DNA from 3 places in the Burkholderia savannae genome. Region 1 is predicted to be linked to each of the others. Evidence: predicted binding sites of a transcription regulator. Region 1 holds the regulator's gene; each other region holds the start of a gene.
The links. The regulator FNR, encoded in region 1, switches genes on or off when oxygen is low (the NO sensors DNR and NnrR bind a similar motif). The targets are predictions, from matches to a motif close to TTGATNNNNATCAA.
Positions count from the first base shown of each region.

Region 1 (7,816 bases):
CGCACCGGCCGGCGATCGGCCCGCTTCGCCGCGGCCGCCGCCCTACCAGCTCGGATTGTTCCTCCCGACTCTGCGCCCGGTACTCGGCCGCGCAAACTTGTAAGGCAGCTCCTGCCGATCGAGATATGCCTGAATCGTCGGCCACTGGGCGTCCGCGAGCAGCATCTCGCAGACATGCGGCACATCGGGCGAAGCGCCGCCCACGCCGATCAGGTCCGGCAGCGCGTACCGGTTGGCGTCTTCGGTCAACACCTCGAGTGCGACATACGGCATGTGTCCTCCTTTTCCGGTTGGACGAAACCGAACGAAACGGGCGGCGGGCGGGCGCGGCGGCCGCGCCCTTGCGCATGCGGCCTCGGCGCTCGCACGCGGCCTTCGTCGATCGTCGTAAGAAATGTCGGGAACGCTCTCGCCCGACGCGTTTCAAACCAGCATCGATTCGCGCCGCTCGGCGAACGTGCCCGGGGCTCGGCCAAGTCTATTACGGCGCCGCGACACGCGACGCGAACCGATCCGGCCGATACGCCGATCGCGCGCAAAAAATCCGCCGCGACCGACGGAATCCTGAAAAGTCCGGCGCCGCGTTTACTTCGCCGCGCCGGATCGCTGCGCATCGAGTTCGCTGCGCCCTGGTCAGTAATCGTTTACTTTGTAAAAAGACGTCGTCAAACCCAACCGGCCGAACGGCCGATCTTTTCTCAACCGCACCACGGAGACATCATGTATCAGCGCATTCTTGTCGCAGTCGACGGCAGCGAAACGGCACGCCACGCATTCGACGCGGCGCTCGGCATCGCCAGGACGAGCGGCGCGGAGCTGCAGCCCTTCTACGTCGTGGAGAACGCCGCGATCTACTACAACGTGCCCGGCTACGATCCGTCGATCCTGCGCACGCAACTGCTTCAGCAGGGCAACGATCTGGCGAAGGAATTCGCGCAGAAGATGCACGAAGCCGGCGTGAAGGGCGCGCTGAAGATCGGCGAGGCGACGTCGCTCGCCGACGTGCCGTCGCTCATCGTCGAAGGCGCGAAAGCGTTCGGCGCGGACTTGCTCGTGCTCGGCACGCATGGCCGCCGCGGTTTCAAGCGGCTCGTGCTCGGCAGCGTCGCCGAACAGTGCGTGCGGCACTCGGCGCTGCCCGTGCTGCTGATCCCGGCCGCCGCGCATCCGGAAGATCGGGAACACTGATCGAACGCAACGGCTGCGATGTTTCGCCGCAACCACGCGTTGCGGCCGAACAAGGAAATCGCACGGGGAGTCGCGGCGTTTTGTCGCTAAACAGGCTTAGCCCACGATGGGACAATGGCTTTACCGATTCAACCTCAGAGTCATCCATCATGCTTACGCCCGTCGCCCGACCCGCCGCCGCCGCGGCTCCCGTCCATGCCACCAGCACGTGGGCGCCGCGCCAGGCCGCACACTGCTCGACGTGCGCGATGCGCCACCTCTGCATGCCCCAGGGGCTCGCGCCCGAAGCGCTCGCGCGCCTCGAATCCGTGATCTGCAGCGCCCGCCCGGTTCGACGCGGCGAGACGCTGTTCCGCGAAGGCGACTCGTTCGACAACCTGTACGCGGTCCGCTCGGGATCGCTGAAAACCATCGCGACGCGCCATGACGGCCGCGAACAGGTCACCGGCCTGCACCTCGCGGGCGAAGCCCTCGGCCTCGACGGCATCTGCGACGACGCGCATCCGCGCACCGCGGTCGCGCTCGAGGACAGCTCGGTCTGCGTGATCCCGTACAGCGCGCTGAAGACGCTGTGCTCGGAAGCCGGCACGATGCAGTTGCGCATGCACAAGCTGATGAGCGAGCAGATCGTTCGCGAAACGTCGCAGACGATGGTGCTCGGCTCGCTGAACGCCGAGGAGCGCGTCGCGGCGTTCCTGCTCGACGTGTCGTCGCGCTACATGAAGCGCGGCTATTCGCCGAACGAATTCAACCTGCGGATGACGCGCGAGGACATCGGCAGCTATCTCGGCATGACGCTCGAGACGGTCAGCCGCACGCTGTCGAAGTTCCACAAGCGCGGCCTGATCGAGATGCAGGGCCGGACGGTGCGCATCGTCGATTTCGACGGCCTGCATCGCCTGTAATCCCGCGCCCGCCGTCGCGCCTTTCCTCGCGCCGAATCAATCCAGAAACTGCGCGGCGCTCGCCTTGAGCGCCGCGCTAAACTCGTCCAGCCAGCCGATCGACAATCGCCAGCTCTGCCAGTAGAGCTCGACGTCGATGCTTCTTCCCTCCGACAAATCGACGAGCTCGCCCGCGGCGATCTGACGCTCGACCATCCGCTCCGGACACATGCCCCAGCCGAGCCCCGCCTCGCACGCGCGCAGGTAGCCCGCGACGTGCGGAATCCAGTGCTGCGGCGGATCGAGATCCACGCGCGTCACGCGCCGGATGAAGCGCGCCTGCAGGCTGTCCTTCGGATTGAACATCACGCACGGCGCGTGCCGCAGCGCGTCGCGGTTGACGCCGTTGCCGAAATAGCGCGCGTGGAACGCGGGCGAGCACACCGCGTGATAGCGCATCCGGCCGAGGCGCGTCGAACGGCAGCCCTGGATCGGCTCGGCGAGCGCCGTCACCGCGCCCTGCACGCTGCCGTCGCGAATCCGCTCGGCGGTGTAGTCCTGATCGTCGATCACGAGATCGAGCAGCGTGCCGCTCTCCGCGCAAAACGGGCCGACCGCATCGACGAACCAGGTCGCGACGCTGTCGTCGTTGACGGCGACGCGCAGCGTCGGCCACGGCCCCGTTGCCGCGCCGGCGAATCCGGGCACGTGCGCCGACAATTCGGCTTCGAGCATGCGCACGCGCTCGGTGTGGCGGCACAGCAGCGCGCCCGACGTCGTCGCGACGCACGGCTGCCCGCGCTTGACGAGCACGCTGCCCACTCGCTCCTCCAGCAGCTTCACGCGCTGCGACACCGCGGAAGGCGACACATTGAGCGCTTTCGCCGCCCGCTCGAACGAGCCGTGGCGGATCACTTCGGCGAGCGCATCGAGCAACGCGTAGTCGATCATCAGTTTTCCTTAATCCGCATTAGATTATTTAGCTTTTCTAATTCCGGCGATCACCGCAGACTAGCGCCTCTCGTTCCATTAGTCCATCGCCTGAATCAGCAACGAACATGAACTGGATCGCTTTTTCCCACGGCGCGATGCTGTGCGCATCGCTCATCGTCACCATCGGCGCGCAGAACGCGTTCATCCTCCGGCAAGGAATCATGCGCTCGCACGTCGGCAAGATCGTGCTGCTCTGCACGCTGTCGGACATGCTCCTGATCGGCGCGGGCGTCGGCGGCGCATCGGTGCTCGTCGAGCGTTATCCGACCTTCGTTCACGCGGTGCTGTACGTCGGCCTCGCGTATCTTGCGTGGTTCGGCCTGAGCGCGCTGCGCCGCGCGTTCAAGCCCGGGCACGGGACGCTCGACGCAACGGGCGCGGCCGTCGCGCCGCCCGCGCAGCGCGCATGGCCGATCGTGCTGATGACGCTCGCGTTCACGTGGCTCAATCCGCACGTCTATCTCGACACGTTCCTCTTGATCGGCACGGCGGGCGCGCGCGAACCGGAAGGCGCGCGCAGCGCGTTCGCGATCGGCGCGATGGCGGTCAGCGCGATCTGGTTCGTCGCGCTCGGCTACGGCGCGCGATTGCTCGCGCCGTGGTTCAAGCGGGCGCTCGCATGGCGCGTGCTCGACGGCGCGATCGGCGGCATGGTGCTGTTTCTCGCCGCGGTGCAATTGAGGTGACGGCGCGGCTGCGCGCGCCGGGTCGCGCAATGCGCAGCGAGCGGCGCTCGCGCGCGAACGAAGCCGTGCGTGCCGTATTGGCCGCGCACGCGCCTCGTATCGGCTGAATATCGGCTGAATATCGGCTGAATCGAGAACTTCGACGCGCCAGGGCGTGACTTGCGCCGCGGCGCGCATCCGTCAGGCATGCGATGTCTCGCGCCGAATGCAATACACGACATGCCGGCGCAGCGAATGTCCTTCGGGAAGCGCGGGATGGTCGAAATCGCGCGAGGCCGCGCGCTGCATGCCGATCCAGGTCATGACGCGTTGCGATCGAAGATTCGTGGCGGCTGCCCATGCGAATGCTTCGGCCAGCCGATGATCGCCGAACGCATCCGCGAGCGCCGCGCGGGCGGCCTCCGTCATGTATCCGCGCCCCCACGCAAGGCGCGCTTGCCGCCACGCGATTTCCACGCACGGCGCCATCGGATGCCCGCCCTCGAGCACGCGACGAAGCCCGCAAAGGCCGATCAACGCACCGTCGGCCCGCGTTTCGACGGCCCACGGGCCGAAGCCGTACGCATCGAAATGCGCGTCGAAGCGGCCGATGTCGTCGCGCGCGTCGGCGAGCGTCATCGGCGCGCGCCGCCCGAGCCACGCGATGACTTCGGCGTCCGAATTCAACGCCGCCCACGCGCGCGCATCGTCATCGCGCCAACGGCGCAGAATCAGACGGTTCGTCTCGATATTCGCCGGTTGACTCATCCTTCGATCCGAATCGGGCGGCGGCCGCGCGATCGGCGGCGGCGCGGCACGCTCGATGAGCGATGCAGCCCGGCGCGTTCGCGACCGAAAGATCGCGACGTCGCAGGCCGAGCGGCGGCGCATGCGGCCGAATCGCATGCGACGCGGCATTGTGCCGAATTCCGACGATCGAATCGCGATCGCGGCGGCAGTGTGAGAATCGACACGGCACGACACGACACGGCACGCAGCGCCGCGAGCCGTCGCATTCCGCCATGCCGCACGCATCATGTGCGACGTAACGGCGGATGCGACCGTGCAGCCCGCCGTGCCCCGGCGCGCTCAGCGCTTGCGGATCAGCACGTCGGGCGTGAGCTCGCCGCAGCCGTTCACCCCCAGCATCGCCATGTTGCGGTCCACTTCCTCGCGCAGCAGGCGGATCGCATGCGCGACGCCGGCCTCGCCCGCCACGGCCGCCGCATAGTTGAACGGCCGCCCGACGAACACCATGCGCGCGCCCAGCGCCAGCGCCTTCAGCACGTCCGATCCCCGGCGAAAGCCGCTGTCGATCATCACCGGGTAATCGTCGCCGACGGCCTGCACGACGTCGCGCAAGATCCGCAGCGGCGACGCTGCGCCATCGAGCTGCCGGCCGCCATGGTTCGACAGGATCACGCCGTCGGCGCCCGCGTCGCGCGCGATCAGCGCATCCTCGACGCTGAGAATGCCCTTGATCACCAGGTCGCCCTGCCATTGCTCGCGGATTTGCCGCACGTGCGCCCAACTGAGGTGATCGCGCGCGGAGAAATCGCGCAGCACGTTGGCGGAAAGGATCGGCGCGCCGCGCGTCGCAAAGGAATTCTCGAAGTGCGGCATTCCGTGCGCGAGCAGCGTGCGCGCGAACGTGCGCAGCAGCCAGCGCGGCCGCGTCAGCCCGTCCCAGAGCAGGCGCGCGCCGGGGCGCAGCGGCGTCGAAAAGCCCGTGCGCACGTTGTTTTCGCGATTCGCGGACACGGGAATGTCGACGGTGACCACGAGCGTTCGGTAGCCTGCGCGCGCCACGCGTTCGAGCAGTGCGCGAATGCGCTCGGCGTCTCCCGGAAGGTACGCCTGGAACCACGTACCCGGCGCGGCGGCGGCCACATCCTCCAGCGGAATCAGCGACGAGCCGCTCATGATCGACGCAATCCCCGCGCGCTGCGCGGCGCGCGCCAGCACGACGTCGCCGCGATAGGCCGACAGCGCGCAGATGCCCATCGGCGCAATGCCGAACGGCGACGCATAGCGCCGCCCGAACAATTCCACCGCCTGCTGCCGCCGGGAAACGTCGCACAGCACGCGCGTGACGAAACCGTATTCGTCGAACACGTCGCGGTTGTCGTCGCGGGTGCGGTTGTCTTCCGCCGCGCCGCTGACGTAGCCGAAGATCGGGCGCGGCAGCGCGCGGCGCGCCTTGGCCTCGAAGTCTTGCAGGCTCAGCACGTCGTGCAGGACGCGCGGCGGCTTGCCGGTGCTGGCCGCAGGCCGGCCGTCTTCCGCGATGGGAGAGGTAAGGGTGCTCATCTATGGGCTTTCCTGATGCGACGCTGCCATTCTATGCAGCCGATGTATCGATAAAAAGCGATAATCTTCAAACGAAATCGTTCGATAAAAGCGAAGAACCATGGCAACTCCGACGCTCAAGCAACTGGACGCCTTCTATTGGGCGGCGACCTGCGCCAATTTCTCGACGGCGGCGCAGCGGCTTCACCTGTCGATCTCTTCGTTGTCCAAGCGGATCAACGAACTGGAGCAGGCCGTGGGACGCACGCTGTTCGACCGCAGCGGCCACCGCGCCGTGCTGACCGAGGACGGCGAAACGCTGCTGCCGGCCGCCGTTCGCGTTCTGGAAGCCGTCGCGGCGTTGCAGGACGCGTTCGCGGAAGACAAGGGATTGACGGGCCGCCTGCGCTTCGGCGTCGGCGAGCTGTCGGCGCTGACCTGGCTGCCTCGCTTCGTCGCGGCCGTTCAGAAACTGCATCCGCAGTTGATCCTCGAGCCGTATGTCGACGTCGGCGCGGCGCTCGAAGAGAAAGTGGATGCGGGAGAACTCGATTTCGCGGTGGTCGCGGGCCGTTCGTCGCGCGGCAGCATCCTGTCGCAGCCGGTGGCGGAAGCGCGGTTCGCGTGGATGGCCGCGGAGAAATTGGTCGACGGCGAACGCACGTTGACGCCCGAGCTGATCGCGCGCCATGCGCTCGTCATTCTGCCTTCCGGCTCGGGCGTCACGCGCATCCTCGACGAATGGCTGCTCGCCTGCGGCATCGACCATCCGCGACGCATCACCTGCAACAACTGGAGCGCGGTGGCGGGCATGCTGCGCGAAGGCGTCGGCATCGGCTTCCTGCCCGCCGATTGGGCCGATGCGCGAACGGGCGGCGGCCTCGTGCAATTGACGAGCGAGCCGCCGCTGTCGCCGCTCAACTATGCGTTCCAGTGGCGGCGCGGCGACATGCGCGGGCTGATTCCGTCGATGCTGGCGCTGGTGCGGCGGCATGCGGATTTTCGCTGAGCGGGCGCACGGCGGCTCGCGTCAGGAAATCTCGCGCCCTTTCGTCTCGGGCAGCAGCAGCGCCGCCATCAGCACGATCACATAGGCGCCGCCCGCGAACATGCCGATGGCCGTGCCGAGGCCGCCCGTTTTCGCGAGATAGCCGACCAGGCTCGGAAACAGCGCGCCGATGCCGCGTCCGAAGTTGTACGCGAACCCTTGCCCGTTCGCGCGCACCGCGGACGGGAAAAGCTCGGTCAGATACGCGCCCATGCCGCTGAAGATCCCCGACGCCGAGAAGCCGAGCGGAAATCCGAGGAGCAGCATTTGCTGGTTCGACAGGTGAAGCTGCGTATAGACGAACACGCACGCGCCCGACAGCACGGAGAACACGAGAAGATTCGCGCGGCGGCCGAGACGGTCGGTCAGATGGGCGCCCGTCAGGTATCCGGCGAACGAGCCCGCGATGATGACGAGCAGATAGCCGCCGGTGCCGATCACCGACAGGTGGCGCTCCGTCTTCAGGAACGTCGGCAGCCATGTCGTGACCGCGTAGTAGCCGCCCTGGACGCCCGTGCAGAGCAGCGCGCTCAGGGCCGTCGTCCGGACGAGAGCGGGAGAAAAGATCGCCCAGGCCGGCATCGGATTCGCGCTTGCCGCTTCGCGCTTGCGCGTGCGCTGGAACAGCTCCGGCTCCGGCACCTTCCTGCGGATGAACACGACGAGCAGCGCCGGCGCGACGCCCGCCCAGAACAGCGCGCGCCACGCGTAATTTTCCGGCAGCATGGAAAACGACAGCGTGTACAGGA
Region 1 is NZ_CP013418.1:2,257,264-2,265,079, reverse strand. Features, by position in the region: gene WS78_RS31050 (hypothetical protein) at 43-273, opposite strand; gene WS78_RS31045 (universal stress protein) at 721-1,188, shown strand; gene fnr (fumarate/nitrate reduction transcriptional regulator Fnr) at 1,338-2,093, shown strand; gene WS78_RS31035 (LysR family transcriptional regulator ArgP) at 2,130-3,023, opposite strand; gene WS78_RS31030 (LysE/ArgO family amino acid transporter) at 3,131-3,751, shown strand; gene WS78_RS31025 (GNAT family N-acetyltransferase) at 3,932-4,498, opposite strand; gene WS78_RS31020 (alpha-hydroxy acid oxidase) at 4,820-6,040, opposite strand; gene WS78_RS31015 (LysR family transcriptional regulator) at 6,141-7,028, shown strand; gene WS78_RS31010 (MFS transporter) at 7,050-7,816, opposite strand, start outside.

Region 2 (7,816 bases), on a different replicon from region 1:
GCGCATCGGCAGCGGTTCGGCGCAATGCCCGCCCGTGATGCTTCAGTTGCGGTTGCAGCCGCACGCGAGCGTCGAAGCGCCGCTCGTCGTGATCGACGTGATGCCCGGCGCGCGCTGCGTGCTGATCGAATCGCACGGGCACGAAGCCGCGGGCCGCAACGGCCCGATCACGCAGAACCTGCGGGCGCATATCCGGCTCGGCGCCGGCGCGTCGCTCTATCATTTGCGCGTCGCGACGCCTCGCGCGCTCGACCGCATCGCGCATCACGTGCACGTGCAGCTCGAGTGCGGCGCGCAATATCGGCAATCGCTGCTCGCGGCGGGCAGCGAGTACCACCTGCAACGCACGGTGCTCGATCTGCGCGGCGAGCATGCGCTCGCCCGCGCCTCCGGCGTGCTGTTCGCATCCGCGCACGCGAAGCTCGAACAGCAGATGCGCGCAACGCACGCGGCGCCGCGCACGAAGAGCGCGATCGATTCGCTCGCGCTCGCGAGCGGCAACGCGCAGATCGTCGCAAACGCGTTCTCGTCGATTGCGGCGGGCGCATCGGGTGCCGATCTCCGGCAGCGCCTGAGCGGCATTCCGACGAGCGGCGAACCGCGCGTCGTGCTGCGGCCGCATCTCGAGATCCATCACGACGACGTGCAGGCGGCGCACGGCGCGACGTGGGGCGCATTGCCCGAAGACGCGCTCTTCTACGCATGCCAGCGCGGCCTCGATCGACGCGATGCGCGGGCGTTGATCATCGCGGGCATGGCGCGCTCGGCGCTCGCGCGCGGCATCGACGCGCCCGGCATGCTGGAGACGCTCGGCGGCGATACGCTCGTCGCACGCGAGGTCGAGCGGCATCTGGCCGAACAGGCGGAAACAACGGCGGCAACGGAGGTTCGCCATGGGTGACATGCTGCGCTCGGCGACGATGGTGAACGCGTTTCCCGCACTCGCGCAGCGCGTCAACGGCGCGCCGCTCGCCTATCTCGACAACGCGGCGACGACGCACATGCCACGGCCCGTTCTCGACGCGATGCGCCGCTTCGACGAGCGCGATCGCGCCAACATTCACCGCGGCGTCCACACGCTGAGCCAGCGCGCGACCGACGCCTACGAGCGGGCGCGCGACACGCTGACGCGTTTCGTCGGCGGGCGCGCCGATCATCTGCTCGTCTTCACGTCGGGCGCGACCGACGCGCTGAATCTCGTCGCGCACGGCCTGTCGCTCGCGGGCCATACGCGGGCCGTGCTGCAGGAAGGCGACGAGATCGTCGTCAGCGCTCTCGAGCATCATGCGAATCTCGTGCCGTGGCAGATGGCCGCGCGCCGCTGCGGCGCGCGGCTGCGAATCCTGCCCCCGGACCCTGAGGGCCGCCTGCACGTGAAGGATCTCGAACGATTGCTGACGCCGCGCACGCGCGTGTTCTCGGTCACGGCCTGCTCGAACGCGACCGGCGAGCGGCCGCCCTACGAAGCGCTGCTCGCCGCCGCGCACGCGGCAGGCGCGCTGACGGTGCTCGACGCCGCGCAGGCAATGAGTCACGAAGTGCCGGACCTGTCGACGCTCGCGTGCGACTTCGCCGCATTTTCCGGCCACAAGATGTACGGGCCGATGGGCACCGGCGCGCTCGTCGGCCGCCGGGAGGCGCTCGATCGGCTCGTGCCGCTGCGCTTCGGCGGCGACATGGTGAGCTGGGTCGGCGAAACCGACGCGACGTTCGACGCATTGCCCGCGAGGCTCGAAGGCGGCACGCCGAACGTCGCGGGCGCGATCGGAATGGCGGCCGCCGCCGACTATATCGACGAAATCGGCCGAGAGGCGATCGACGCTCACGTGCGCGCGCTGCGCGACCACGCGGCAGCGGGCCTCGCGGCGCTCGACGGCGTGACCGTGCTCGCCGCGCACACGTCGTCGGCGATCGTGTCGTTCGTCGCCGACGGCGCGCATCCGCACGACATCGGCACGTTGCTCGACGAGCGCGGCGTCGCGTTGCGCACGGGCTATCACTGCGCGCAGCCGCTCCTCGAGCGGCTCGGCTGCGGGCCGACGACACGCGCATCGTTTGCGCTGTACAACACGCACGACGAGGTCGAACGACTCGTGGCCGGCGTCGCGCATGCACTCGAGGTATTGCGATGAATTCGACACTCTCCCTCGCTGCGCCCGCCGACGCGCGAAACACGCTCTATCAGGAACTCGTGGTCGAGCACAAGCGCGCGCCGCGTCACTTCGGCAAGCTCGTCGATCCGACGCACGAGGCGCGTGGGCACAATCCGCAATGCGGCGACGATCTGAAGGTGCAGTTGCGCATCGAAGGCGGCCGGATCGGCGACATCCGCTTCGAAGGCCACGGCTGCGCGATCTGCATCGCGTCCGCGTCGATGATGACCGAGGCCGTGATCGGCCGCGACGTCGAAGCCGCACGGCAGCTCCAGCAGCGATTCCGCGCGGTGCTCACCGGCCAGGCCGAGCACGACGAGGCCCATCTCGGCAAGCTCGCGAGCCTCGTCGCCGTGCAGCGCTATCCCAGCCGGATCAAATGCGCGCTGCTCGGTTGGCACGCGCTCGCACACGCGCTCGACACACACGCGACCGATGCGTCCGAACACGAGGCGCACGCATCATGAGACATCCGAAAGAAACGGTCGTCCTGCAACGGCCGGTTGCCGTCGAATGCGTGCCGTCCGGCGCGCCGCTCGACCTGCCCGCGGGCACGATCGCCGACGTCACGCAGGCGCTCGGCACGAACTTCACGCTCGTCGTCGGCGGCCAAATGGTGCGGCTGCGCGGCGCGGATGCGGACGCGATCGGCCGGCCACCGCCCGACGAGATCGAAGCGCCGGACGGCCCCGTCTCGCACGACGAGGCGCAAGCGTTCGTCTGGCGGACCCTGAAGACCTGTTACGACCCGGAGATTCCAGTCGACATCGTCGAGCTCGGCCTCATCTACGCCTGCATGATCGAGCCCGCCGAGCACGATCGCTTGAAGGTATCGATCAGGATGACGCTGACCGCGCCCGGCTGCGGAATGGGAGAAGCGCTCGCCGACGAAGTCGCCGACAAGGTGCTCGCGCTGCCGTTCGTCGGCGAGGTCAACGTGGACATGGTGTTCGATCCGCCGTGGGATCGGTCGCGGATGTCGGAGACGGCGATGCTCGCGCTCGGTCTTTGAAGAAACGGCGCTGCGACGCGGCGAAGCATGAGCCGTCAAAGCCGGCCGAAAGCGCCGTGACGCCCGCGCTTGCGGGCGCTTCCTTTCGCGGACGCTGTCCGCGCCGACGTAACGCGGCGCGACATGACGCGACGCGCCGAACATCCGTGCGAACATCCGTGCGGACATCCGGCGAACGACGCCCGCCGCGCATTCCCGCCCGCCGCCGTTCATGCGGAGCGACGCGACGCCAAGCGCGGACACCGCGCCATGTTGCGTCGCGCCGCGTCAAGCCGTGCGATTCAACCGCCGCAGCCGCCGCCCGAGCAGCAGCTGTCGCCCGCATCGTGCCCGAGCGCGCCGTCGCGCTTCGCGATCTGCACGCGCCACTGCGACGGTCCCGCCTCCAGGTACGTCCATTCGAACGAATCGGCCGCGAGTTGCTCCAACTGGTAATAGAGCGGCTTCGGATCGTGATCGTTGATCAGTTGCAGCGCTTCGCCGCCGGGCAACGCATCGAAGGTGCCGAAGATCAGTGCATGGCGCTTGTGATGAGGAATCCTACGAACGTCGATGATGGATGCGTACTGCTCGCTCATGGCATAGCCCTTGAAAAGGAGAAAGACGCGGCGCGCGACCCGTGTGGAACGCCCGCCACCCGCCGGGAAGTGCCGTCGGCGATTGCCCGGCTTGCAACATGCAGCCGTTAGCTATATAAAGTGCATGTATTGCGCATCTTATAGCGCGCCACCCTAGATAGCAACATTGAATATGCATCTTTTTGCCACGTATGCGACTCTCTGAATACACGGACTACACGCTGCGCGTGCTGATGTATTGCGCGTCGAATCCGGATCGCCTCATCACGATCGCGGAGCTCGCCGAGCGCCACCACGTGTCGAAGAATCACCTGACGAAGATCGTCAACAGCCTCGCGCGCCAAGGCACGCTCGAGACGACGCGCGGCCGGGGCGGCGGCGTGCGTCTCGCGCTGCCGCCCGAGCGTATCGGCATCGGCGACGTGATTCGCGCATCCGAAACGGACTTTCGGCTCGTCGAGTGCTTCGACCGGAACACGAATACGTGCATGCTCGCGGCGAAGTGCCGGCTCGAGCGGCTGCTCGACCGCGCCTTGCGCGCATATTTCAAGGAACTGGACGGCGCGACGCTCGCGGATCTCGTCGGCCCGCCACCGAAGAATGGATTGAGCGCGGCCGAGAAGATGCACGAATTCGCGATCGCGATGCCGGCGAAAGCGACCGCGCGAACGCGATGACGGGTTCGCGTTCGAACGCGAACGGGCGCCGCCGCGCGCCCGCTTCTCACGAATGCGGCAGTCGATCGTCGCGCGGCTGAATCGGCCGCGCCCTCTTCCGTCGCCGCTACCGCGCCGCCGCCGGCGCCCGGCCGACAGCGGCGAAGCCGCGTCAGACTTCGGTCCGCTCGTCGAGCATCGCGAAGTTGAGCATCTTCAGGTGGGCGACCATCATCGAGTCCATCGTCCGGACGTGATGATCGAACCAATCCGATACTTCCGCCAGCAGCCGGCGGCCCAGTTCGAACTGCGCGTCGCGCGCGATCTTGTCGCGCACGGACGCCGCCACTTTCAGCACTTCGTCGTGATCGGCCGCATGGCAGTACTGCGGCCCGAACTTCGTGCTCGCCATCCAGCGCTCTTCTCGTTCGAAGTGCTGACGGCAGTGATCGATCCAGACGTCGAACGCCTGCAGGAAGTGCGCGTCGTCCGCGCGCGCGGCTGCGTCGAGCAACTGGACGAATTCCGTGTGAACGGCATCGACGAACGGATCGTCGAGCTTCAGCTCGGGCTTCAGGTTGGGTGAAGGATCTTGCATCGGAAAGGCGGTGTAGTTCGTGATTCGATAGGCGACCTGACGGATCGCGTCTTCGAAGGTACATGCCGCCCTCGCCCTTCGCTCGCCGATCTTCGTTCACGTTGATTCAACACAAGCTTTTCGGAGCATACGGGCTCGCCCATGCGCGCAAAGCCGGCGCGCGGCGTGTCGGCTTTCATTTTTCCGCCACTGTCTTTCCAACCCATTTTGGGCCGTGCATCGGGCTCGCCTGAACATGCATCAAGACCTCGCCCCATGCGTTGTTTGCGAATCGTCAACATGCAATCCGCGAAATTCCGCTACATTCCGCCGCCAAAGCGACTGGTTGTCGCATCGAGTGCGACGAATGCGTTTCGGCGTCTCGCTAGGCCTGCTTCATCACAAACAAACTTAGGCAAATTCAATGGTCCGAAGAATAACGAGTAGAGCGTCCGCGATCCTGCGATTAGGACTCGTCGCGGATCTTTCCGGATGCAGCGAGCTGCACGTGCTCGATCCGAAGGGCGCGATCGGCGCCGCGGAGAAGGCGTTGATCGCCACGTCGACGTGGGCGATGCTGATCGTCGTCGTGCCGGTGATCCTCCTCACGCTGCTCTTTGCGTGGCGCTACCGCGCGTCGAACCGCAACGCGACCTACTCGCCGAAGTGGGCGCATTCCACCGCGATCGAGATCGTGATCTGGACGGTGCCGTCGCTGATCATCCTGTTCCTCGGCATCCTCACGTGGAAGACCACGCACGAGCTCGATCCGTATCGGCCGATCCAATCGTCGGTGAAGCCGATTGACGTCGAGGTCGTCGCGCTCGACTGGAAGTGGCTCTTCGTCTATCCGGACCTCGGCATTGCTTCGGTGAACCAACTGGCGGTGCCTGTCGGCACGCCGATCAATTTCCGGATCACGTCCGATTCGGTGATGAACTCGTTCTTCATTCCGCAGCTCGGCACGCAGGTCTACGCGATGGCCGGCATGCAGACGCGCCTGCACCTGATCGCCGACGAGCCGGGCGACTTCGCCGGCATCTCCGCGAACTACAGCGGCCGCGGCTTCTCCGACATGAAGTTCCGCACGCTCGCGACGTCGCGCGACGCGTTCGACGCGTGGGTCGCGAAGGTGCGCGCGTCGGCCGACCGGCTCGACATGAGCGCGTACGGCCAGCTCGCGCAGCCGAGCGAGAAGCAGCCCGTGCGCTACTACTCGACGATCGACCCGCGGCTCTTTCACAACATCATCGCGAAGTACAACAACGGCCACGTCCTCGATCTGACGGACGCCGCCTGTCGGACGAAGGGGTAACGCATGTTCGGTAAATTGACGCTTTCTGCCATCCCGTTCGATCAGCCGATCGTCATGGGCGCGGCCGTGTTCATGGCGCTCGTCGCGCTCTCGGTCGTCGGCACGCTGACCTACACGAAGCGCTGGAAATGGCTGTGGTCCGAGTGGCTCACGTCGGTCGACCACAAGAAGATCGGTGTGATGTACATCATCGTCGCGGTACTGATGCTGCTGCGCGGATTCGCCGACGCCGTGATGATGCGCCTGCAGCTCGCGCTCGCATACAACGGCCCGGGCTACCTGCCGCCGCATCATTACGATCAGATCTTCACCGCGCACGGCGTCATCATGATCTTCTTCATGGCGATGGCGCTCCTCGTCGGGCTCTTCAACCTGATCGTGCCGTTGCAGATCGGCGCGCGCGACGTCGCGTTCCCGTTCCTCAATTCGCTGAGCTTCTGGATGACGGCCGTCGCCGCGCTGCTGATGAACGTCTCGCTCATCGTCGGCGAATTCGCGCAAACAGGCTGGCTCGCGTATCCGCCGCTGTCGGAGCTGCAGTTCAGTCCGGGCGTCGGCGTCGATTACTACTTGTGGGCGTTGCAGATATCCGGCGTCGGCACGCTGATCACCGCGATCAACTTCTTCGTGACGATCATCCGGATGCGCGCGCCCGGCATGACGCTGATGAAGATGCCCGTGTTCACGTGGACCGCGCTCTGCTCGAACGTCCTCATCATGGCGACGTTCCCGATCCTGACGGTCGCGCTCGCCCTCCTCGCGCTCGACCGCTACCTCGGCATGCACTTCTTCACGAACGACGCCGGCGGCAACGCGATGGTCTACCTGAACCTGATTTGGGCGTGGGGCCATCCCGAGGTGTACATCCTCGTGCTGCCCGCGTTCGGCATCTATTCGGAAGTGATCTCGACGTTCTCGAAGAAGCCGCTCTTCGGCTACAAGACGATGGTCTACGCGTCGTGCGTGATCATGGTGCTCGCGTTCCTCGTGTGGCTGCACCACTTCTTCACGATGGGCTCGGGCGCGAACGTGAACGCGTTCTTCGGGATCATGACGATGGTGATCGCGATTCCGACCGGCGTGAAGATCTTCAACTGGCTGTTTACGATGTACCGCGGCCGCATCGAGTTCACCGCGCCCGTGCTGTGGACGATCGGCTTCATGGTGACGTTCACGCTCGGCGGGATGACGGGCGTGATGATGGCGATCCCCGGCGCGGACTTCGTGCTGCACAACAGCCTGTTCCTGATCGCGCACTTCCACAACGCGATCATCGGCGGCGTCGTGTTCGGCTATCTCGCGGGCTTCCATTACTGGTTCCCGAAGGCGTTCGGCTTCAAGCTCGACGAGAAGCTCGGCAAGCGCGCGTTCTGGTGCTGGTTCATCGGCTTCTACGTGTCGTTCGTGCCGCTTTACGTGCTCGGCTTCATGGGCATGACGCGCCGCCTGAATCATTACGACAACCCCGCATGGCATCCGTGGCTCATCGTCGCCGCGTGCGGCGTCGCGTTGATCGCGATCGGCG
Region 2 is NZ_CP013417.1:1,156,216-1,164,031, reverse strand. Features, by position in the region: gene WS78_RS05890 (SufD family Fe-S cluster assembly protein) at 1-901, shown strand, start outside; gene WS78_RS05885 (aminotransferase class V-fold PLP-dependent enzyme) at 894-2,132, shown strand; gene sufU (Fe-S cluster assembly sulfur transfer protein SufU) at 2,129-2,620, shown strand; gene sufT (putative Fe-S cluster assembly protein SufT) at 2,617-3,165, shown strand; gene WS78_RS05870 (DUF2249 domain-containing protein) at 3,447-3,743, opposite strand; gene WS78_RS05865 (RrF2 family transcriptional regulator) at 3,935-4,420, shown strand; gene WS78_RS05860 (bacteriohemerythrin) at 4,572-4,997, opposite strand; gene cyoA (ubiquinol oxidase subunit II) at 5,401-6,291, shown strand; gene cyoB (cytochrome o ubiquinol oxidase subunit I) at 6,295-7,816, shown strand, end outside.
Region 2: a site for FNR is predicted at 5,099-5,112, ahead of WS78_RS05860 (bacteriohemerythrin). Genes of this name have one in related genera too.

Region 3 (7,816 bases), on a different replicon from region 1:
GCTCGACACGTCGAACGTGCTCGGCACGCTGTCGCAGCTCGCGGGCCTGTTCGGCAACAAGCAGGCGTAAGCGCCGAAGCACCGCATCGCGCGCGCGGCGGACCGCCCGCGCGATGCATTCGGCCGAGGCGGCCGCCGGAAACCGGCACGAACGCGCCGCCGATAAAAAACACCCCGCTTGCGCGGGGTGTTTTCTTGGGCGAGCCGAACAGCGGCGAGCCGATCCAAGCGCCGGCACGCCGGGCCGCCGGGCCAAGACGCGGCGATCAATGCACGACGCGCTCGAACACGAACTTGCCGTCGTGCACGTCGACCGGAATCACGTCCTTCGGACCGAAACGGCCCGCGAGGATGAGCTTCGCAACCGGGTTCTCGATCTCCTGCTGGATCGCGCGCTTGAGCGGCCGCGCGCCGAACAGCGGATCGTAGCCGACCTTGCCGATCTGCTCGAGCGCCGCATCCGACACGTCGAGCGCCATGTCGAGCTTCGCGAGCCGGTCGTGCAGCCGCGCGAGCTGGATCTTCGCGATCGACTGGATATTGCTGCGGTCGAGCGCATGGAACACGACGACGTCGTCGATCCGGTTCAGGAACTCGGGGCGGAAATGCTGCTTGACCTCGCTCCACACCGCGTCCTTGATCTCTTCCTGCGACGAGCCCGACATCGACTGGATCAGCTGCGAGCCGAGGTTCGACGTCATCACGATCACCGTGTTCTTGAAGTCGACGGTGCGCCCCTGCCCGTCCGTCATCCGGCCGTCGTCGAGCACCTGCAGCAGCACGTTGAACACGTCCGGATGCGCCTTCTCGATCTCGTCGAGCAGGATCACGCTGTACGGCTTGCGGCGCACCGCCTCGGTCAGATAGCCGCCTTCCTCGTAACCGACGTAGCCGGGCGGCGCGCCGATCAGCCGAGCGACGCTGTGCTTCTCCATGAACTCGCTCATGTCGATGCGGATCAGATGCTCCTCGGTATCGAACAGGAAGCCGGCGAGCGCCTTGCACAGCTCGGTCTTGCCGACGCCCGTCGGGCCGAGGAACAGGAACGAGCCGTACGGACGGTTCGGATCGGCGAGGCCCGCGCGCGAGCGCCGGATCGCGTCGGCAACCGCGTCGATCGCCTCGTTCTGGCCGACCACGCGCTCGTGCAGCTTCTCCTCGATGTGCAAGAGCTTCTCGCGCTCGCCCTGCATCATCCGCGACACGGGAATGCCCGTCGCGCGCGACACGACTTCGGCGATTTCCTCCGCGCCGACCTGCGTGCGCAACAGGCGCGGGCGTGTCGGATTGTGCTGCTCGGTTTCCTCCGCCTGCGTGACCTGCTTGAGGCGCGCCTCGAGCTGCGGCAGCTTGCCGTACTGGAGCTCGGCGACCTTCTCGAGCTTGCCATCGCGCTGCAGCCGAGTGATGTCGGCGCGCACCTTGTCGATCTCTTCCTTCAACTGCGCGCTGCCCTGCACGGCCGCTTTCTCGGCCGTCCAGATCTCCTCGAGATCCGCGTACTCGCGCCCGAGCCGCTCGATCTCCTCTTCGATCAGCTGCAAACGCTTCTGCGACGCTTCGTCCTGCTCCTTCTTCACCGCTTCGCGCTCGATCTTCAGCTGGATCAGACGACGGTCGAGCTTGTCCATTTCTTCGGGCTTCGAATCGATTTCCATCTTGATCTTCGACGCGGCCTCGTCGATCAGGTCGATCGCCTTGTCGGGCAAGAAGCGGTCGGTGATGTAGCGATGCGACAGCTCCGCCGCCGCGACGATCGCAGGATCGGTGATCTCGACGCCGTGGTGCAGCTCGTACTTCTCCTGCAGGCCGCGCAGGATCGCGATCGTCGCCTCGACGCTCGGCTCGTCGACGAGCACCTTCTGGAAGCGGCGCTCGAGCGCGGCGTCCTTCTCGATGTACTTGCGATATTCGTCGAGCGTCGTCGCGCCGATGCAGTGCAGCTCGCCGCGCGACAGCGCCGGCTTCAGCATGTTGCCCGCGTCCATCGCGCCTTCGGCCTTGCCCGCGCCGACCATCGTGTGGATCTCGTCGATGAACACGATCGTGCGGCCCTCGTCCTTCGCGATGTCGTTGAGCACGGCCTTCAGGCGCTCCTCGAACTCGCCGCGGTACTTCGCGCCGGCGAGCAGCGCCGCCATGTCGAGCGACAGCACGCGCTTGTTCTTCAGCGTCTCGGGCACCTCGCCGTTGACGATGCGCTGCGCGAGCCCCTCGACGATCGCGGTCTTGCCGACGCCCGGCTCGCCGATCAGCACCGGGTTGTTCTTCGTGCGGCGCTGCAGGATCTGGATCGAGCGGCGAATCTCGTCGTCGCGGCCGATCACGGGATCGAGCTTGCCCGAACGCGCGCGCTCGGTCAGGTCGACCGTGTATTTCTTCAGCGCCTCGCGCTGGCTTTCCGCGTCCGCGCTGTGCACTTGCGAGCCGCCGCGCACCCCGGCGATCGCGGATTCGAGCGCGCGGCGCGTGAGCCCATGCTGGCGCGCGAGACGGCCCGCGTCGCCCTTGTCGTCGGCGACGGCGAGCAGGAACATCTCGCTCGCGATGAACGTGTCGTTGAGCTTCTGCGCTTCCTTGTCCGCCTGGTTCAACAGGCCCGCGAGCTCGCGCCCGACCTGGATGTCGCCGCCCGTGCCCGTCACTTGCGGCAGGCGCGAGATCGCTTCGCTGAGCGCGCCTTGCAGCGCCTGGATGTGCACGCCCGCGCGCGACAGCAGCGAGCGTGCGGAGCCGTCCTGCTGCGCGATCAGCGCGGCGAGCACGTGAACGGGTTCGATGTATTGGTTGTCACGCCCGGCGGCAAGACTTTGCGCGTCCGCGAGCGCCTCTTGGAATTTGGTGGTGAGCTTGTCGATTCTCATGAATGAGACCTCCAATATGCGAATGGCAACCAGATGAGGATGGTTATCCGCCTTTCAAGCCGGCTTTTCATTGAGGCACAGCAAAGGCTCGCGTCACGCATGCGCGTGGCGGCACTGGAGGACGGGCGCGGCGAATGGAGCAGCCGCGCACGCGAAAGAAGCGTCGGGAAAGCGCCCCTGCAGGGGGGCGTCGTGCGGGGGCCACCGTCAGCCGACGGCGGTCGCGCTCGCGCGAGCCTCGGCCGCGGGCACGATCCGCACCGGCGTCAGGCCGAGCAGCATCGCGAGCTGCGACGCCGGCTGCGACAGCTCGCCGATCGTGTGCTTGTCGAGCTCCGCGAAGAATGCGTCGCGGGCGGCCACGAACACGCCCTTCAGTCGGCACGCCGACTGGATCACGCAGCTGCGGTGCGATTCGGACTCGTCCGCGAAGCAGCCGACGAGCGCGAAATCGTTTTCGGTCTTGCGCACGACCTCGCCGACCGTGAGCGCGGCGGACTGGGCGTTCAAGCGCAAGCCGCCGTTGCGGCCGCGTACCGTTTCGATCCAACCGAGCTCGCCGAGCTGCTGCACCACTTTCATCAAATGGTTCTTGGAGATGCCGTAGGCATCCGAGATCTCTTGGATCGTCGACAAGCCCTCGCCTCGGACTGCGAGGAACAACATGACGCGCAAAGAGTAGTCGGTGTAATCGGTTAGTCTCATTACGAAATGGATGTTGTGTCAGTGCGACCGGCGCTCGCGCAGGCATCGCGCGTCTGCCATTGCCGATCAGACGGCCGCGTCATAAGATGCGTTCCGTCAGCACTTTTATTGAGAGGGTGGCCGTTTATTATTGTGCGACAAAATCGCACCCGCGTGCTGCCGTATTGCCCGGCCCTTTTTTTGATGACCCAAGCTTCCACCGCCTCGCCCGCCGCCGCGACGCCCGTTCGCGACGCCGAACCGACCCCGGAAAACATCCGCGCGCTCGTCGACGCGTTCTACGAGCGCGTGCGCGACGACGCGCTCCTCGGCCCCGTGTTCGAGAGCAGGCTCGCCGGCCGCTGGGACGAGCACCTGCCGAAAATGGGCGAATTCTGGTCGAGCCTCGTGATCGGAACGAAAAGCTACCGCGGCAACGTGCAAGCCGCGCACCAGCCGCTCGACGGCCTCGAACCCGCTCATTTCAGCCGCTGGCTCGCGCTTTTCCTGAAGACCGTCGAGGCGCGCTACGAGCCCGCCGCGGCCGTGCGCTTCATGGAGCCCGCGCTGCGGATCGCGCAGAGCCTGCAATTGAGCCGCTTCGGCTGGGATTACCGGATTCCTGCCGAGCAGCAGGCGATTCTCGACCTGATCGCGCCGAAGCGGCCGGGCAACGACGACGCGCATGCGCAGCGGCCGCGCGGCGAGCCGTTTCCGGCGAAGATCATCGGCCGAACGACGCGCGACGACGCGTGAGCGCGTGCCGGCAGCACGGCCCCGGCCGCGCCTGAAAGCGCCGCGCGGCACGCCGAACAACAACCGTGAAAATTCGTCGAGTGCGGACGTTTGGATATCGAAATCGACGCAATCGCGAATAATCTGTTTTAAACGCCCGTGACGTACGGCATCTCGCCGATGAAAATTGGCGATCGACCATTCTCGTTCGCCGAGCCGCCCCGAACCGGGCGCTGGAAAACGCGCGCTCCGGATCGCCGCGCCCGACATCGCGTGCGGCTGCCGCCGAAGTCGCTCCCGACGACGCCGCGCCTACGTCGACCGCTTCGCGTTCCCCGATTCGACGCCCCAGCGCGCGAGCGCCGCATCGTCGGCGCTGCGCGCATCGACCCAGCGCTCGCCCGCGGGCGTCGCCTCCTTCTTCCAGAACGGCGCCTGCGTCTTCAGGTAGTCCATCACGAACTCGCACGACTGGAACGCGTCGCCGCGATGCGCACAGGCGGTCGCGACGAATACGATCTGATCGAGCGGTTGAAGCCTGCCGACCCGGTGGACGATCGCGACGTCGATGCCGGGCCAGCGCGCGATCGCGTCGTCGGCGATCGCCGCGAGCGCCTTCTCGGTCATCCCCGGATAGTGCTCGAGCTCGAGCGTGTCGACCGGATCGCCGTCGTTCAGGTCGCGCACCGTGCCGACGAAGCACGCGACCGCGCCCACCTTCGGATTACGCGCGCGCAGCGCCGCGATTTCCGCGCTGACGTCGAAGTCGTCCGTCTGCACCCGTACCGTCGCCATCGCCGCCTCCTCAGCCGCCCGTGACGGGCGGAAAGAACGCGACCTCGCAGCCGTCGGTGATCCGTGTGCCGGCATCCGTCATCGTGTGGTTGCACGCCATGCGCAGCGCGCGGCCCTCGGCGAGCGTCTGCGCCCATGCGCCGCCGCGCGTGCGTAGCCAGGCGCGCACGTCGCCCACCGTCGCGACGCCGTCAGGCACCGTCACCGTCTCGCTCGCAACGCCGAGCGCTTCGCGCACGCTCGCAAAAAATTTCAGTTCGATCTTCATCGTCACTACGCCGCCCGGCTTCAGCCGAGCATTTCGGAAAAAGGAATGAAACGCACCGTCTCGCCCGCGCTGATCGCGTGATTCGGCGGATTGTCGATCAAGCCGTCGCCCCACACCGTCGACGTCAGCACGGCCGAGCTCTGGTTCGGGAACAGGTCGAGGCCGCCCGCCGCGTTCACGCGCGCGCGCAGGAATTCGTTGCGGCGGTCGGCCTTGTTCTGCGTGAAATCGGCGCGCAGCGACACCGCGCGCGGCGCGACCTGCGTCGCGCCCGCGACGCGCAGCAGGAACGGCCGCACGAACAGCAGGAACGTGACGAAGCTCGACACCGGGTTGCCAGGCAGGCCGATGAAATACGCTTCGTCGCCGCTCGCGCCGCTTGCATCGATTGCTCCGCTCGCGTCGTTCGCGTCGTTCGTGCCGCTCGCCGCCGCGCCGCCGCCGGCGCGATGTCGCCGGATCGCGCCGAACGCGAGCGGCTTGCCCGGCTTCATCGCGATCTGCCACAGCGCGAGCCGCCCCTCCGCCTCGACCGCGGGCTTCACGTGATCCTCGTCGCCCACGGACACGCCGCCGCTCGTCACGATCACGTCGTGCCCGCGCGCCGCTTCGCGCAGCGCCGCGCGCGTCGCGTCGAGCCGGTCCGGCACGATGCCGTAGTCGGTCACGTCGCAGCCGAGCCGCTCGAGGAGCCCGCGCAGCGTGAAGCGGTTCGAGTTGTAGATCGCGCCCGGCTTGAGCGGCTCGCCCGGCATCGTCAGCTCGTCGCCCGTGAAGAACACCGCGACCTTCACGCGGCGCGTGACCGCGAGCGACGCGCAACCGACCGACGCGGCAAGCCCCATCGCCTGCGGCGTCATCCGCGCGCCGGCGGGCAGGATCACCGAGCCGCGACGGATGTCCGCGCCCCGCGCGGTGACCCATTCGCCCGCAGTCGGCGTGTGCAGGATGTCGACCTGATCGCCCGCGGCCTCCGTCTGCTCCTGCATCACGACCGCGTCGGCGCCCGCCGGCACGGACGCGCCCGTGAAAATGCGCGCCGCCGTGCCCGGCGCGAGCGGCTCGGCCGGATGGCCCGCGGGGATGCGCTGCGACACGGCGAGCCGCCGCTCGCCGCGCGTCAAATCGGCGATGCGCACCGCGTAGCCGTCCATCGCGCTCGTGTTCATCGGCGGCACGTCGAGCGGCGACACGACGTCGGCCGCGAGCACGCGGTTGAGCGCATCGAGCGTCGCGACGGTCTCGGTTCCGGCGAGCGGACGCGCGGCCGCGAGAAGCGTCGCGAGCGCGTCGGCCGTGGACAGCATCGGCGCGCGCGGCGTCTGGGTGTTGGGCTGGGACATCGTCGATTGAAATATTGACCGGATGGCGACATTGTAGCGACGCCTCCGCGTGAATGTGGGCGCGCGATCGCAGCGATTCGATCGCGCGCAGCGAATCGCGCGCGGCTCGCCGGCCAGATCTTCGGAAACGGCGGGCGCGTGGAGTGGATAGCGCGGCGATCCGGTTGTCGCGCGATTACCGGGCAATGGCCGGTGCAATGGCCGGTGCGATCGCCCGTACGATCTTGCCGGCGCGAACGGCGAGGTCCGTCGCTCGTCGCCATCGCCCCTCCGCCTAATCGGCACGCCGTGCGGTGCGCGCCAGCGATGAGCGCCCGAAAAGGAAACAGCCCGACCGGGGTAATCCGGTCGGGCTGTTTCGGTCAGGCTGATCATGTCGCCCAAGCCGCAACGCAATGTCATCCGACATTGATCCGACGAATGTTGATCCGACGAATGCGTGTCGCGGTCTTGACGGCATGCGCCCAATGCCGATCGACCGGCTTCCGGCAAATGCCGTGCAGCGCAGCGTCGCGCGTCACGGCGTCGCGCCCGCAACCGTTGCGACGCGCATCCGGCTCGCCGCGCGCGCGCCGCCCGCATCGCGGCATCGCGGCCGGGCCGACGTGCGGCACCGCACCTCGCCCGGCGAGCGACGCCGGCATCGCACGAGCCGCGCGCCGCCGTGCCCGCAACCGCTAACGTTGCCCGAACGTCACGCGCCCGTGTGCGCGGCGATGAAGTCCTTCACCTGCTGCGCGTTCGCATCGACGACCTCGAAGCGCTGCGGCAGCGCCTCGAGCCCGTCGAACGCGGCCGGGCGCGACGGCTCCTGCCCGAGCGCCTCGCGAATCGTCTCGCCGAACTTGATCGGCTGCGCGGTCTCGAGCACGACCATCGGCACGCCCGGCTGCAGGTGCTCGCGCGCGACCTTCAGGCCGTCGGCCGTGTGCGTGTCGATCGTCGTGCCGTAGCGCTCGAACACGTCGCGGATCGTCGCGATCCGGTCCGCGTGCGTACTGCGGCCCGACACGAAGCCGAACTCCGCGACGCGCGCGAAATCGCCGCTCGCGACAAGATCGAAGCCGCCCTTTTGCTCGACGTCGCGAAACAGCTGAACGACGCGCGCCGGATCGCGGCCGAGCAGG
Region 3 is NZ_CP013417.1:1,708,602-1,716,417, reverse strand. Features, by position in the region: gene WS78_RS08690 (YidB family protein) at 1-70, shown strand, start outside; gene clpB (ATP-dependent chaperone ClpB) at 267-2,864, opposite strand; gene WS78_RS08680 (Rrf2 family transcriptional regulator) at 3,072-3,569, opposite strand; gene WS78_RS08675 (group III truncated hemoglobin) at 3,753-4,304, shown strand; gene moaE (molybdopterin synthase catalytic subunit MoaE) at 4,596-5,078, opposite strand; gene moaD (molybdopterin converting factor subunit 1) at 5,089-5,346, opposite strand; gene WS78_RS08660 (molybdopterin molybdotransferase MoeA) at 5,367-6,653, opposite strand; gene thrC (threonine synthase) at 7,384-7,816, opposite strand, start outside.
Region 3: a site for FNR is predicted at 2,935-2,948, ahead of clpB (ATP-dependent chaperone ClpB). Genes of this name have one in related genera too.